One region of the Methylomonas sp. 2F7 genome, then DNA from elsewhere that is predicted to be linked to it. Evidence: riboswitches for the same ligand, from Rfam matches in the RefSeq annotation. Region 1 holds a riboswitch; the other holds the start of a gene.
The links. A riboswitch is a leader RNA that binds a small molecule or an ion and turns the genes downstream of it on or off. The one in region 1 is predicted to bind cobalamin.
Positions count from the first base shown of each region.

Region 1 (7,238 bases):
ACCCTTGCGGGTACCTTTGGGTTTGCGTTCCGGCATTGCCATGCTATCAGCCGTTTTTCTGCCGGGTTTCCGCCAAGCTCAACAAGGCATGAATCGCCGCGACGACCAAGGTCGAGCCGCCCTTACGTCCACGGGTGATGATCCATGGCACATCGGCTAATTCGGCGAGTAAATCCTTGGATTCCGCTGCAGAGACAAAACCGACTGGCATCCCGACGATCAGTGCCGGCTTGACGCCTTCTTCTTTGATCATCCGCAACACTTCCAACAGCGCGGTCGGTGCGTTGCCAACTGAGACGATACCGCCGGCGATTAAACCCAGGCGCTGCGCTTTACGCATGGCTTGTACCGCGCGGGTACTGTTGACCTGTTTGGCGGCGGCTATGACATCCGCATCGGCGATGAACTGGCGGGCGCTGATGCCAAAATGCGCCAGGCGCGGCTTCGATAAGCCGACGCAAATCATTTCCACGTCGGCAACGATAGGCGCACCATTTAAAATGGCTTGAATACCATCTTCGATTGCATGCGCGGAAAACTCGGTCAGGCCATTGAATTCAAAATCCGCAGTGGCGTGGATCATGCGACGCACCACTTGCCATTGCCCATCGGAATAATGGTGCTCGCCGACTTCGCGGTCGACGATGGCAAAGGAATCGTGTTCGATTTGTTGCCCAGCCTGAGTCAGTTGTTCGGTTTGAATGTTGTGGCTCATGGCTAATCAATGATGGTGGTGATGTTCGGCTTGCTCGCGATACTGACAGCCGTCGCATTCCAGCATTTTCGGCGCGAGCGGGTCCCAGGCTTCGGTAACCCGTTGATCCAGCAATTTAAAAATGGCCGGATCAAAACCAAAATACGTACCGGCACCGAAGACAATCTGCGGATATTGGCTTTGCAAGCGTTCGATTTGTTTGCCGATGCGCTCGATCAGCAAGCCGGTAAACAGGTAATAGGGCAAAATCGCAATCTGCGTCATGCCCAGTCGTACTTGACGTTGCACAGCGGTTTCCAAACGCGGATGGGTAATACCGGTGAAGGCAATGTCGACGAGTTCATGCTCGGTAGCTTCAAACAGCCAACGCCCCAGTTTTGCTAGTTCGCCGTTGGCGACTTTGTCGGAGGAGCCGCGGCCTAAAATGATCACGCCGGTAGTTTTCGGGTCGGGCATGGCCAAAGATTTGAGTGCCGTTTTGAGCTGTTTTTGCAGAATGGCCAGCAAGGTTTCATTGCTTCCTAGATGTGGCGCGTAGATGAATTCGACCGCCGGAAAATTTTCGCGGGCCTCCTCGATATGCTCGGGAATTTCCATCTTCACATGCCCGGCGGCGCTGATGATCAGCGGCACGACTATCACGCGGCTAGATCCTTGCGCGGCGCGGCTCAATCCTTCTTCCAACAGCACCTCGGCGAGTTCGATATAGCACAACTCAATGCGCCAGTCAGGGTGTTGCGCCTGCCATTGTTGTTGAAATTCGCGAATTTCATCATTGCCGGCCTGATTGCGCGAACCGTGGCCGACCAAGAGAACTGTGGTTGTCATGCTTATTCCTTAGGCTGAGGCCGCTCGGCGCGGCGAAAACGATGGGTAAAACCGGCATCATAAAGTTTGGATTTTTTTAACGATGGCCAGTGCCGCGCGCCCAAGGTGGGGCTGATGACGATCATGGCCTGACTGTTGATTTTGGCGGCTCGGCAGCGTTCGCGAATATCAGCCAGGGTGCCGCGAATAATCTGTTGTTCGCTCGGCCAGCTGGCCTTATGAACCACCAATACCGGGGAATCATCAGCCCAGTTGGCGGCTTTTAATTCGCGTTCGATCAAGGGCAACAAGGTGATCGATAAAAACAGGCACAGCGTGGTGTGATGGCTGGCCAGTTCTTGCAAGGATTCACCGTCCGGCATCGGCGTGCGGCCTTCAACACGGGTAAGAATCACGGTCTGCGTGACTTCGGGTAAGGTCAGGCTTTCGACTGCGCAAGCCATCGCAGCAAACGCCGACGAGACGCCCGGCACTACTTCGACGGCAATGTTGGCCGCATCCAGTGGTTGCACCATTTCAATCAATGCACCGTACAAGCCAGGGTCGCCGGTTTGCAGGCGAATGACGGTTTTGCCCGGACCGGCTTGTTCGGTCAGCCAGTTGGTAATCTGCTCCAAAGTCATGTCTTTGGAATCTTTGATCACGCAAGTGCTTGGGGCCCATTGCGTCGCTGCGGCCTGTACCAGAGAGCCTGCGAACAAAATGGCATCCGCTTTGGCAATTAAGTCGCGACCTTTGACAGTGATTAAATCAGGATCACCGGGACCTGCGCCGACAAACCACACTTTAGGTTGAATGCTCATAGAAAAAATCCAGCCGCGACCTGGGGGTTGAACGGAAAGTAGGTGTGCAGATAAGACGCTTGCAACGAACCCAGCTGATAAAAGTTTTCGTTACGGCGACGATTGCGTTGGGGCTTCGATTCGGTGAACGGCTGCAGTGTGGTTTCCAGTTGCGAGTGATGAAAGCTATGCCCGCGAATTTCACCTTGTTCCAACTGCACGCTGTGCATGCCAAGATTGACCAGCCGTTTTTGCATCTGCGCGCTAGCGGGTAGTAATCCTGCCATCGCTGCCGCATTGCCGTCTTTATCGGCCAAACGTTCCAGCAAATATAAAAAACCGCCACATTCGGCGTAAATCGGTTTACCGGCTTGATGATGTTGCTGCAAGGCTTGTTTCATGGCGACATTGTCGGCCAATGTTTGGAGATGTAGTTCCGGGTAACCGCCGGGCAAATAAACACTGTCTGCCTCGGGTAATACGTGGTCTGCGAGCGGCGAGAAAAACGTCAGTTCAGCGCCCATGGCTTGCAAACAATCCAGATTTGCTTGATAGATAAACGAAAATGCGGCATCGCGAGCTACCGCGATACGCTTACCAGTCAGCAATTTCGGCGGCGGATCGGTAGTAATCGGCGCGAAGGTGACCGGCTCCGGCAATCGGCACGGCGCAAGACTGCCGAGCAATTCGGCGGCTCGCGCCAGGCGAAGATCGAGATCGCCGATTTCGTCGGCCTGCAACAAACCCAGATGTCGCGAAGGTAAGCCGACCGCGTCGTCTTTCGCCATCGCCACCAGCAAAGGCATGTTATTCGGCAACGCTTCTTCTAGCAGTTTGGCATGACTAGGACTGCCGACTTTGTTGGCGATGACCCCGGCAAACGGTAAGTTGGCACGGTAATGGGCTAAGCCATAAGCTACTGCGGCAAAAGTTTGTGCCATGCCGCCCGCATCGATGACAACGGCCACAGGCACGTCTAGTGTTTGTGCCAAATCGGCGCTGCTGCTATCGCCGTCGAACAAGCCCATGGCACCTTCAATCAAGATAACGTCAGCGTCGGCGGCGGCGTTATAAAGCATCTCACGGCAATGCGCTTCGCCCATCATCCATAAATCCAGCTGATAAACCGGTTGTCCGCAAGCAAAGCTCAAGATTTGCGGATCGATAAAATCCGGGCCGGTTTTGAACACGCGTACCTTTCGGTTTTGCTGGCGATGGTAATAGGCCAAAGCTGCAGTTATGGTGGTTTTGCCTTGCCCGGAGGCAGGGGCGCTGATCAATATCGCCGGGCAATGGCGTGTTGCGGTAGCATTCATCACTAAAACGTTACTTTACGCAACAATCGGCCCGATATTGCGCCTAAGGTCAGCCAGAAAATAGCGTTGTTGATGGATGTCAACACCACAAAATGCTGTTGTAAGGCTTCGGGCGCTAAAGCCTGAGCAACCTCCGGATGCGGTGCGCCGATCAGATGCGGTAAGGCCAGTAAGCCAGCGCCGCCGATTTGCAGCCAGCGCTGTTTGGTCAAAAACAGACCAAACAAGCCAATCGCGGTAGCGGCGGCCGTAAAAAGCCACCACGCTTGGCGACTATGCAATTCGGCGCTGTCAGTACCCGGCAACTCCGGCGGCAAGCCCAATGATGGCGCGACAAAAAATACCAAATAACCGGCCAAACCCCAGCCGAGTCCGTACAGGTAACCGTGTTGATCCCGCCAGTACAGGGCGACACTGATAAACAAGGCAAAGCCGAAGCCGGTCAGGCCATTGAACAGCAAAGTAAAGCCATTGCGTTGCCAGCCGTCCGTCGGTTGCCAGTCATGCGCATGCTCGGCCGATGGTGTTTCGAATTGCTCGGCGGCCAAAATCAAGGGCAAGGTTTGATAGTGTTGGAGCACGCTGAGTAACAAGCCGCCCAATAGTCCAGCCAGTAGCGACGCCGCAACCAACTTACGAAAATCCGCCATGTTAATGGCAAGGAAAAGCAGCGCTGTGACGTCCGTCGTGGGCGGCGTTATGTAGGTAGTTGTTGGCGTCCTGCAAGAAACCCAAACCTAAAACGACGGTCAGACCCAAAACAATAGCACTCAGGCCAGGCAGGATTTTTGAGGAAGAAAGGGTGGTAGATGCTGCAAGTGTTTTCATGGTTGTCTGTTCCGAATAAGGTGGACGGAATAACAGAGGGAAAGACAAACCAAAAAAAACCGATTTGACAGATCGCCCTCCGCAATACTGTTGACTACAGTTTTAGGCCTGTCTCCGGGCTCGTGACGAATCACCTACCGTTGCGGGGGCAGCGTCGGCATTTAACCGACTTCCAGTTTCACCCGCCAAGAGCGGGAACCTTAAAACCAGCGGCGATTGTATGCCGCAGCTAGTCGTAGGGCAAATGAAATGTATTGAAATAAGAATAAACTGTGCGGCAGCAGTTCCTCTCGACAAGTTATCGATCAACCAGTAATCGCCCGCAACGCGTGATTCGATCGAAACTGAACACATGCTCTCTTGGGCTTTCATAACACCGCCCCACCAACCTGCGCCGATAATCCGGCTCGCCTTTTTCGAGATAAATAGTGGCGCCACAAATGGGACATGCCGCCGAATACCGAACTAACCGAATTACTCTTAAATCTCCGTCTCGAAGCAGTTCGAACTGCGCAGACTGTTCATAAAAATTTGTGAATAGTTCATGGGCTACGACAATTCGATCATCCAACAATAATATCCAAGGCTTGATGATAGTTACCCAGGAACCATAGGGAATCGCGAAAATACTGACCAGTAATGTCAAATCTTGCGTTGTCACGGATCTGGGTAAGGATAACGATAGCCATCCAGCATAAGCAATTAACACCGACAACCCAGCTATGATTGCTAGCCAACCCACTATAACCCAGACATGCCATTGTCTTAATTCAATTTGTCCATGCCGAAATAACCGACTCGCGATCCAACTGGGTTTGACTTCACCTAGTTCAGTCATTTGATAGCTGGCTTGCAAATCGGCTGCATTGTTCCTGCCAAGGACGCCGTCAATCGCTTGGTCTTCTTCCGTTATTTCCGGTATCGGTTCTGCCTTGATATAGAACGTCGTGAGTTGTCCCGGACCGCCCTTTGTGCTTTTACGGTCAGGTTTTGCATAACAAGACAACCCACGTTTACGAGCAAACTCTAAGATTTGCGGCTCTCGGGTTTCGCAATATTTCTTCAACGAACCCGGCCAATCGATCCACTTTTTAGGATCGGAAATTCCTATAGATTCACCGACTGCGGCGACGATTTCATCAGCCGTGAACCGGCGCTTCGACTCTTCGAATTCTGACTTCTTCAACGATTCCTGGGCTAACGCGCGCAATATGCGGTGCCCTTTTTCATCGCTTGGCTCGCTATCCAACCAATCGATCAAGCATTGAATTACCTCGCGCATAAACCACCCCAAACCAGGTAACCAGCAGTAGTTGTCTGGTTAGCGAATAGCCGATTCATAACAATTTCCTCCATAACAAATTCAAGATAAGCAATATAAAAATGATTTTGGAATGCAATTATTCAGGTCAAACACCAATTAAGGCTCTACTTCTTGTAGGCAAAGTCCCTGGTAAGCAGAACGAGATTAGAAGAATTTCAGGATCATTCAATTCATTGGACCCTGCAATTAGCCTGGCGTTATCAAATTGGCCGTCCGTTATTTGCCGAAAAAAGCGTCGCCAGCGCAATAGGACAATTATTTTCAACAAAGCCAAATCATATCTATCGGGGGTTCCGGAGGTTTGTGACCCAAATCAGGTCACTTTGCGACCGGGACATTTCCGCGTTGCCTGCCTAGCATATCGACAACAGTCGTTAATCAACTCAGAGGCGTTTATGTCAACACTGGATGAAGATCTTGCCCGGTTAAATTTCGAATATCTCATGCTAGCCAGGGAATGCGCACGCAGTAATCCTGAAGAAACGGCCTGGCGCTTTGGATTAGATCGGAATGGTATAGACCATCTCGCCGGCACGACACAGGAGCAACTTCGTGAACACGCCGAAAGCAGTCGCGCAGTGATTCAGTTATTGCCGGTTTATGTTCCAAGCAACTTGCCCATGGTCGCCTATGTGGATCTTCTCCAACCGTGTATCACTGGAACTGCGGATGAAACCAATGCCCTTTAAAAGCAGGTCAAATATAGGCGCGGACTTGCTATTGGCCGAAAGGCTAATCCAGCTTGGCGTACGTCCTCCGATTGTCAGCCAACTCTGCCATTTAACCCGAAAGCAAAGCATCGAATTATCTAAAGCGGTACAAGGACAACCGCCCAAACAAGGCATGCTGCCTCATGATCATCAATGGGCCATCCGCTCGGCGTTCAACAACATTCATGCCTCGCTATTTTTAAGCATGATTGAAGACATCAGACACCGACTTTCTACTCCGAACCTGAGTGCAACCTTACTGGTTACGGCCTATGAGATCTACAGCAACGTCGCTTCCAAAATTTTAGCCGATCGGCAATTTATCCAACCACGCTCCAGCCAACATTATCCGTTAGACATCAACCGGGCTTGGTATTTAATTAGCCTGCTCTCGGCGGGTGATTTGGTTTTCATTCTTTGCGGGCGTTGCCGCGCCCGTTACCTAGGCATGATTCACCCTGAAGCCGCATTTAGTCAATGCCCTATCTGCGAGGTGTGGACTGATCGGTCGGGGCGGCGGCGTTGGGTTTCCGCAAAATCAAAAAGTCAATCTTTGAACAAACCAAGCACTCGTTAGAGGCAATCAAGGAGCTACTAAGGAGAAGTCGCATGCATATCGTTGTCGTTACAGCCACCCATTCCCAAATACCCCAGGCAATCCATGGCAAAAATTTCGCGCGACTGGCACGCGAGTGCTTTGCCAATCAGCAATCGCTGACGATTGATTTTAAGGAC
Region 1 is NZ_CP195203.1:1,908,151-1,915,388, reverse strand. Features, by position in the region: gene ACR64Q_RS08730 (cobalt-precorrin-5B (C(1))-methyltransferase) at 1-42, opposite strand, end outside; gene ACR64Q_RS08725 (precorrin-8X methylmutase) at 47-715, opposite strand; gene ACR64Q_RS08720 (sirohydrochlorin chelatase) at 722-1,543, opposite strand; gene cobM (precorrin-4 C(11)-methyltransferase) at 1,546-2,346, opposite strand; gene ACR64Q_RS08710 (cobyrinic acid a,c-diamide synthase CobB) at 2,343-3,641, opposite strand; gene ACR64Q_RS08705 (CbtA family protein) at 3,644-4,291, opposite strand; gene ACR64Q_RS08700 (CbtB domain-containing protein) at 4,293-4,469, opposite strand; cobalamin riboswitch at 4,558-4,687, opposite strand; gene ACR64Q_RS08695 (hypothetical protein) at 4,768-5,751, opposite strand; gene ACR64Q_RS08690 (flagellar transcriptional regulator FlhD) at 5,853-6,482, shown strand; gene ACR64Q_RS08685 (FlhC family transcriptional regulator) at 6,463-7,080, shown strand; gene ACR64Q_RS08680 (STAS-like domain-containing protein) at 7,113-7,238, shown strand, end outside.

Region 2 (7,238 bases), 3.0 Mb from region 1:
TGAGTCGGCGGGGTCGAGTGCCGTGAAGATTTATCCGCGTTCAGAGCATTGCATTTCCCGTGCGCAAATCAGTGAAAATGCCCTGAAAGTATTGCAACGCCTGAAAAAAGCCGATTACGAGGCCTATCTGGTTGGCGGCTGTGTCAGAGATTTGCTGCTGGGGAGGGAACCCAAAGATTTCGACGTCGCGACTAACGCCAGTCCGGAACAAATCAAGCAAGTATTTCGCAATTGCCGGATTATCGGCAGGCGCTTTCGCTTGGCGCATGTGTTTTTCGGGCGTGAAATCATTGAGGTGGCGACGTTTCGCGGCTCCGAGCAGGAAGAATCCGACCAGCATGTGGTGCATGAAGACGGTCGCTTACTGCGTGATAACGTGTTCGGTACGCTAGAGCAAGACGTCTGGCGCCGAGATTTCACCGTCAACGCGCTGTATTACAACATCCGCGATTTCTCCGTGGTCGATTACACCGGCGGCATGCAGGATCATGCCGCAGCGGTGATGCGCTTAATCGGCGACCCGGAAGTACGCTATAGAGAAGACCCTGTGCGGATGCTGCGCGCCATCCGTTTTGCCGTAAAGCTGGGCTTTACTCTACATCCAGACACAGAAAAACCGATTTACGCCCAAGCCGATTTACTTAAGAGCATCCCGTCTGCGCGTCTTTACGATGAAGTCATCAAGTTGTTTTTGTCCGGCTACGGCCTGCAAACCTTTGAGATGCTCAGACATTACGGCTTGTTTGCGATTTTATTTCCGGATACCGACCGCTGCCTCGCCAGCGAAGACCACGATTTTCCGCGCTTATTCTTGATCCGGGCCTTGGAAAATTCCGACACCCGCTTCAACGACGGCAAAACCCTGACACCTTATTTTTTACTGGCTGCCTTGTTGTGGGAACCGCTGCAATTGGCTGCGCAAAGACGCATCGCCCACGGCGAAAACGAAACGCTGGCCTATCAGAACGCCGCCAACGAAGTGCTGACCAGACAAATCAAGGTCACTGCGTTACCTCGCCACATTACGCAATCCATGCGCGAAGTGTGGTTCTTGCAGAACAAGTTCTCCAGAACGGTTGGCCCCCGGCCTTATCGTTTGCTGGAGCAGCCCAAATTCAGAGCGGCGTACGACTTTTTGCGGCTACGTGCGGAAACCGGCGGCGCCGATCCGGAACTGGTCGAATGGTGGACAGGTTTTCAAGAAGCCGATGACGCGGAGCGGGAAAGAATGACCGCGCCGCCAAAATCCGGCGGCGGTAAACCCCGTAACCGAAAAACCGGCCGTTACCGTTCTCGAGGCAAACCAGCCCCCGTCGGCAATGACGCTAGCTAAGTCAGCTGCCGAGGCCTATATTGGCTTGGGCAGCAATCTCGAAGACTCTGTCGATCATGTCAATCGAGCCAGGCTGGAAATTTCGGCCTTGCCGGGCGTGGCCGAAATTGCCTTTTCTCCCTTGTACCGTAGCACACCGGTTGGCCCGCAAGATCAACCCGATTATGTCAATGCGGTAATGCGAATTTCTACCGAGTTGGAGCCCCTGGCTTTGCTCAGACAATTACAGCAAATCGAAAACCAGCATGGCCGGCTGCGCAGCGTGCGTTGGGGAGCTAGAACGCTGGATTTGGATGTATTGCTTTACGCGCAACAGAGCATTAATGAACCGGACCTGATTGTGCCGCATCCGGAGTTGTCCAAGCGCGCCTTTGTGCTGTACCCCTTGGCTGATGTGGCCAGCAGCGATTTGAAGATTCCGGGCCTGGATTCATTGTCGCAACTCTTGGCAGCTTGTCCACCCGACGGCTTGCGGAAAATAACCGCATGAGTTTATATGCCGATACTTTAAAAACGCTGACGATCAGTGATCTGGCGGCAATGAAAAATGCCGGCGAAAAAATCAGTTGTCTGACGGCTTATGACGCCAGTTTCAGCGCCCTGTTGGACCGGGTCGGCATTGATGTACTGCTGATCGGCGATTCATTGGGCATGGTGATTCAAGGGCATGGCAGCACCTTGCCGGTCACGGTGAACGATATGGTGTATCACAGCCGTAGCGTGGCAATGGCCAGAAAGCGAGCTTTTATCGTTACCGATTTACCGTTTGCCAGTTATGCCACGCCGGCGCAGGCATTGCTCAATGCGGCAAGCTTGATGCAGGCTGGCGGCGCGCAAATGGTTAAACTTGAAGGCGCCAAGATCGACGTCATCCGCTTTCTAGTTGATCAAGGCATTCCGGTCTGCGGCCATCTGGGTCTGTTGCCGCAATCCGTAAATCGCTTAGGCGGTTATAGAGTGCAGGGGCGTGAAGAACAGCAAGCCCGGCAAATTGTGGCGGATGCGGAAAAAATCGAGCAAGCGGGCGCCGGTCTTTTAGTGTTGGAATGCGTGCCAGCGCAGCTAGCCGCCGAAATAAGTCAGCGGCTGAGTATTCCCACTATCGGCATCGGCGCTGGTGTTGATTGCGATGGCCAGGTGTTGGTGCTGTACGACATGCTGAATATCAGCACCGGCAAGCGGCCGCGCTTTTCCAAAGATTTTATGGCCGACGCCTACAGCATAGAAGAGGCGGTGCGCCTGTATCATCAAGCGGTAAAATCCGCGCAGTTTCCAGCATCCGAACACAGTTATTAAGCGTATGCAAATAGTCACCAGCGTCGCCGCGTTGAGAGAGGTAATCCTGCAATGGCGGCAAAACGGGCAAAGCGTTGGTTTCGTGCCGACCATGGGCAATCTGCATGCCGGGCATATCAAACTGGTTAGCACCGCGAGGCAAGAGGCCGATAAAGTGGTGGTCAGTATTTTCGTCAATCCCACCCAATTTGGGCCAAACGAAGATTTTGCCAGCTACCCGCGCACCGAACAGCAGGATCAAGAAAAACTGCTAGCCAGCGGCGCCGATTTGCTGTTCTTGCCATCGGTAACCGAGATGTATCCGCAAGCCACGCAAACCGGCATTTCAGTCAGCGGCTTGTCGGCCCTGCATTGCGGGGCCAGCCGGCCCGGGCATTTTGACGGCGTGGCATTGGTGGTTTGCAAGCTATTGAATATGGTGCAGCCCGATGTGCTGCTGCTGGGGGAGAAGGATTTTCAACAGCTGACGCTGATTCGGCAAATGGTCGCCGATTTGAATATACCCGTTGCAGTCCAGGGCGTGGCAACTGTTCGGGAAGATGACGGTCTGGCGATGAGTTCTCGCAATGGCTATCTGTCCGAGCACCAAAGACAACAAGCACCTAAGCTATATCGAGCCTTGTGCGCAGCGCGCGATGATATTTTGGCAGGGTATGACGATTATCCGGCGGTGGCTGAACAGCAGCGGCAGAATCTGCAACAAGCCGGTTTTGCCGTCGATTATTTCAGTATCTGTCGTAGCGCGGATTTATTGCCTGCCTACGCTAGCGACTCTAATCTGCTGATTTTGGCTGCTGCCAGACTGGGCAAGACGCGTCTGATCGATAACCTCTACTTTTCTAAAACAAGTATCTGACGTTACTGTTTTTTTGCCTGTAAAAGCTAATGCTTAAATTTGATAGCAGGGTTAAATTCAGGCATAATCGCCGGCCCTAGTATTCGACCTTGTTTACCATGAACATAAACATGCTTAAAGCTAAGTTACACCGTGCGCGGGTAACGCATTCCGAGCTGGATTACGAAGGATCGTGTGCTATAGACGGCAAAATTTTGGATTTTTCCGGGATTAGGGAATACGAGCAAATCCATATTTATAACATTAACAATGGTCAGCGCTTCACCACATACGCGATTCGCGCCGAAGAAGGTTCCGGTGTGTTTTCGATTAACGGCGCAGCTGCAAGGTTGGCGTGTCCTGGCGATTTGATTATCGTCTGCGCGTTCGCTAGCCTAGATGAGAAGGAACTGAAGAACTACAAGCCGACTTTGGTGTATTTCGACGGCAACAATCATATTAGCCATTCCAGTCATTCCATTCCTGTTCAGGCCGCCTGATTTAAATAACCGCCGGGGCGACTCAGTCTCCGGCGGTTATTTGCATTTTTAAGCTTCCGATACGTCTATTTCGCTGACTTTCTCGGTCAGGGTGATGCTTTGCTCAATAGCCACCAATACTTTTTGCATGCCGATGCGTTTGTTGGCGTTGATCAATATCGGCGACTTGATTGAGCCTTTGATAGTCGGCTTGCCGTTATCCTGCTCGTTGTCCTTGTGCAGTAGAATTAAAATCACCAACTCGTCGCCCGGCTCTATTTGCAACAGCGCTTCTTCCGGATCGGTTACCGTAAAGTTGTAATTGATGTTGAAATTGGCCGGATGCGCCGCGGAAAAGGTTAGCTCCGCGTTATCGACCGATTGCAGCCAAAACACTATTTCGCTGCCTTCCTGATGAAATAACTTAAAGCGGGTCTGATCTTCGAAACCGGGTAGGCCGCGCGGAAAATTGATGATTGTGTCCGGATTGATGTCTTGGTTGCCTAACAATTTCGATTGAATTTCCATAGTCCCGCCCGTATTCGTTGAAGTCTAAGTTAACAGCATTAATCAATGCACCAATGTATAGCACGGAAAGGGGTATTTGCAATGCGGATTGTCGGTAACTACCAGGTATTCTTGCTTTATCGCGCCCAACTCCCTACAATTGCGCGCTTCTTTCAGGTGTTTGCGCCGTTTTCTCGGCCAAGCTTAAACAGGAAGTCGGTGCGGCGGTTTTAACCGCCCATGCCGACGCTGCCCCCGCAACGGTAGATAAGTAAAGAGCTGCGTTTTTGCCACTGTGCGCTTTGCATGGGAAGGTCGTAGATCAGGCGTAAAGCCACTTATAAGCCCGGAGACTGGCCCGGAAGATCATTCGAGACAGCGGAGGGCTGTTTACGGAATGGTCTGAGTCCATGCCTAGCCTGCCTCCGCCTTTTTCGTTTTCCGTTTTTCCTCTGTCCTTTTTCACCCGGATGCGCGGCGGGCGCAGAGGACAATATGCAATCAATTTTATACAGATCTTTATTTCTGGCGAGTACGCCTTTTACGGTGTTGGCGGCGACTAGCGACGAGGCGATTAACCTTGCCGAGACAGTTGTCACGGCTACTCGAACCGAAACTCGTCAGAACGAGTTGGCCACGGCGATGACGGTTTATACGCGCCAGGATATAGAGAAACTTCAGGTTAGAACCCTACCCGAGTTACTGAAAGGCACGCCGGGTGTCGATATGGTGCAAAGCGGCGGTTACGGCAAGGACACCAACGTCTATCTGCGCGGCACTAACTCCGATCATGTACTGGTTTTAATCGACGGCATCAAGGCCGGCTCGGTGACCACCGGCACCAGCGCGTTTCAGTTTATTCCCATCGATCAAATCGAACGTGTGGAAATTACTCGCGGCCCGCAATCCAGCCTTTATGGTTCGGAAGCGATTGGCGGGGTGATTCAGATATTTACCCGTAAAGGCGGCAACAGCGAACGGCCGCACATCGCACTGGAAACCGGCGGCGGCTCTTACGACACGTATAATGGCTCGGCGGCCGTCAGCGGCAAATGGGGTAAGGCTTGGTATAGCTTGGGGGCCGCTCAATTGGGTAGCCAGGGTATCAATGCTTTGAGCGGTGTCAGCGTCGCGAGTGGCTATAATCCGGACCGCGACGGCTATAACAACACCAGTTTGAATGCCAAAACCGGTTACCGGTTCGACAATGGTACCGAGCTGGAGGCGTTTTTCCTGCGGGCCGAAGGTGAAACCGAGATAGACAACTCCATCAGTAGCACCACTGAGTTTGTCAATCAGACGCTGGGGGCGACCGCCAGCGCTAATTTCAGTGATATGTGGCGGTCCACATTACGCATAGGACAAAGCGTGGACGATGCCGATCAATTTCGGCATAACGGTCGATTTACCAGTCGTTTCAACACCACGCGCTGGAATGCGAGCTGGTTGAATGAATTGGCCTTGCATAAGGATCACCAATTAACGCTGGGCACCGACTACCGTTTTGATGAAATCGACAGCACCACGCGTTACGCGGAAACGTCCCGCTACGATGTAGGCGCATTTGCCGAGCTGCATAGCCGCGTTTTCGATAAGCATTTTTTGAATGCTTCTTTGCGTTGGGACGAAAACCAGGCTTTCGGCGACAGCGTCACCGGCAATTTTGGCTGGCGGTTTAATTGGGATTACGGTCTCAGCGCTTTTGCCAGTTTCGGCAATGCCTTCAAGGCCCCGACTTTCAATCAGTTATACTTCCCCGGCTTCGGTAACCCTGGTTTGCGGCCGGAAAAATCCACCAGTTTCGAAGCCGGTTTTGCCGGACGTCACGATTGTGCAAATTGGGAACTGCGCGCTTATCACACCAATATCGAGGATTTGATTGTATTCAGTGGTACGCCATCCACTGCCAGAAATATCGGCAAGGCGCAAATAGACGGCATAGAAGCGGAAGTGTCCACGCAAATTTTCGGCTGGAACAATAAGTTGAGCATGAACCTGATGACGCCCAAAGATAGACAGACCAATTTGCGTCTGCCGCGTCGGGTGACGGAAAGCTTATCCTATGATGTCTCGCGTTCGTTTGGCGACGTTGATATTGGCGCCTCCGTGCTGGCTCAGGGCGAACGTTTCGATAATAGTACCAATACCGTGCGGTTGGGCAGCTTCATGACCGCCGATCTGCGCACCGCTTATCGCATCGACAAAAATTGGATGTTAAGCGCCAAACTGAATAATATGTTCGACAAACGCTATCAAACGGTTAACACCTATAACAGCTTCGGTAGAAATTTCTATTTTTCGATCCATTACAATTACTAAACCTTTTCTGGAGAACCCTATGAATCTGAATCAAACCCTGGCTGTCAAACCCGGCGCGGTAGCGCTGATGGCGTTGATGGCTGCCACCCGCTTTCACCATTTCGGTACGCCGTTTGCGTTGCCGGACGCTTCGCTGGCGGTGTTTTTTTTCGCCGGCTTATGGCTAGGCGGTCGCTATTTGTTCGCCTTTTTGCTAGCTGAAGCGGTGCTCATTGATTATTTGGCGATCACTAAACTCGGCGTCAGCGATTTTTGCGTGTCAAAGGCTTACGGGTTTCTGGTGTTTTCTTATGGCGCAATGTGGCTGGGTGGCAAATGGTGCCGACAATTCACTGCGCTGTCAGTTGCCACAGTTGCACAGCGTTTGATGGCTCTGGTAGCGGCTACCTCCATCGCGTTTTTGTTTTCCAACGGCAGCTTTTACTGGCTGTCCGGCCGCTATCCCAACGGCTCATTCACACAATATATT
Region 2 is NZ_CP195203.1:4,892,997-4,900,234, reverse strand. Features, by position in the region: gene pcnB (polynucleotide adenylyltransferase PcnB) at 83-1,333, shown strand; gene folK (2-amino-4-hydroxy-6-hydroxymethyldihydropteridine diphosphokinase) at 1,320-1,823, shown strand; gene panB (3-methyl-2-oxobutanoate hydroxymethyltransferase) at 1,820-2,629, shown strand; gene panC (pantoate--beta-alanine ligase) at 2,634-3,485, shown strand; gene panD (aspartate 1-decarboxylase) at 3,584-3,964, shown strand; gene fliW (flagellar assembly protein FliW) at 4,013-4,471, opposite strand; cobalamin riboswitch at 4,609-4,826, shown strand; gene ACR64Q_RS22055 (TonB-dependent receptor domain-containing protein) at 4,946-6,769, shown strand; gene ACR64Q_RS22050 (hypothetical protein) at 6,789-7,238, shown strand, end outside.
Region 2: another riboswitch for cobalamin. It lies ahead of ACR64Q_RS22055 (TonB-dependent receptor domain-containing protein); the one in region 1 lies ahead of ACR64Q_RS08700 (CbtB domain-containing protein).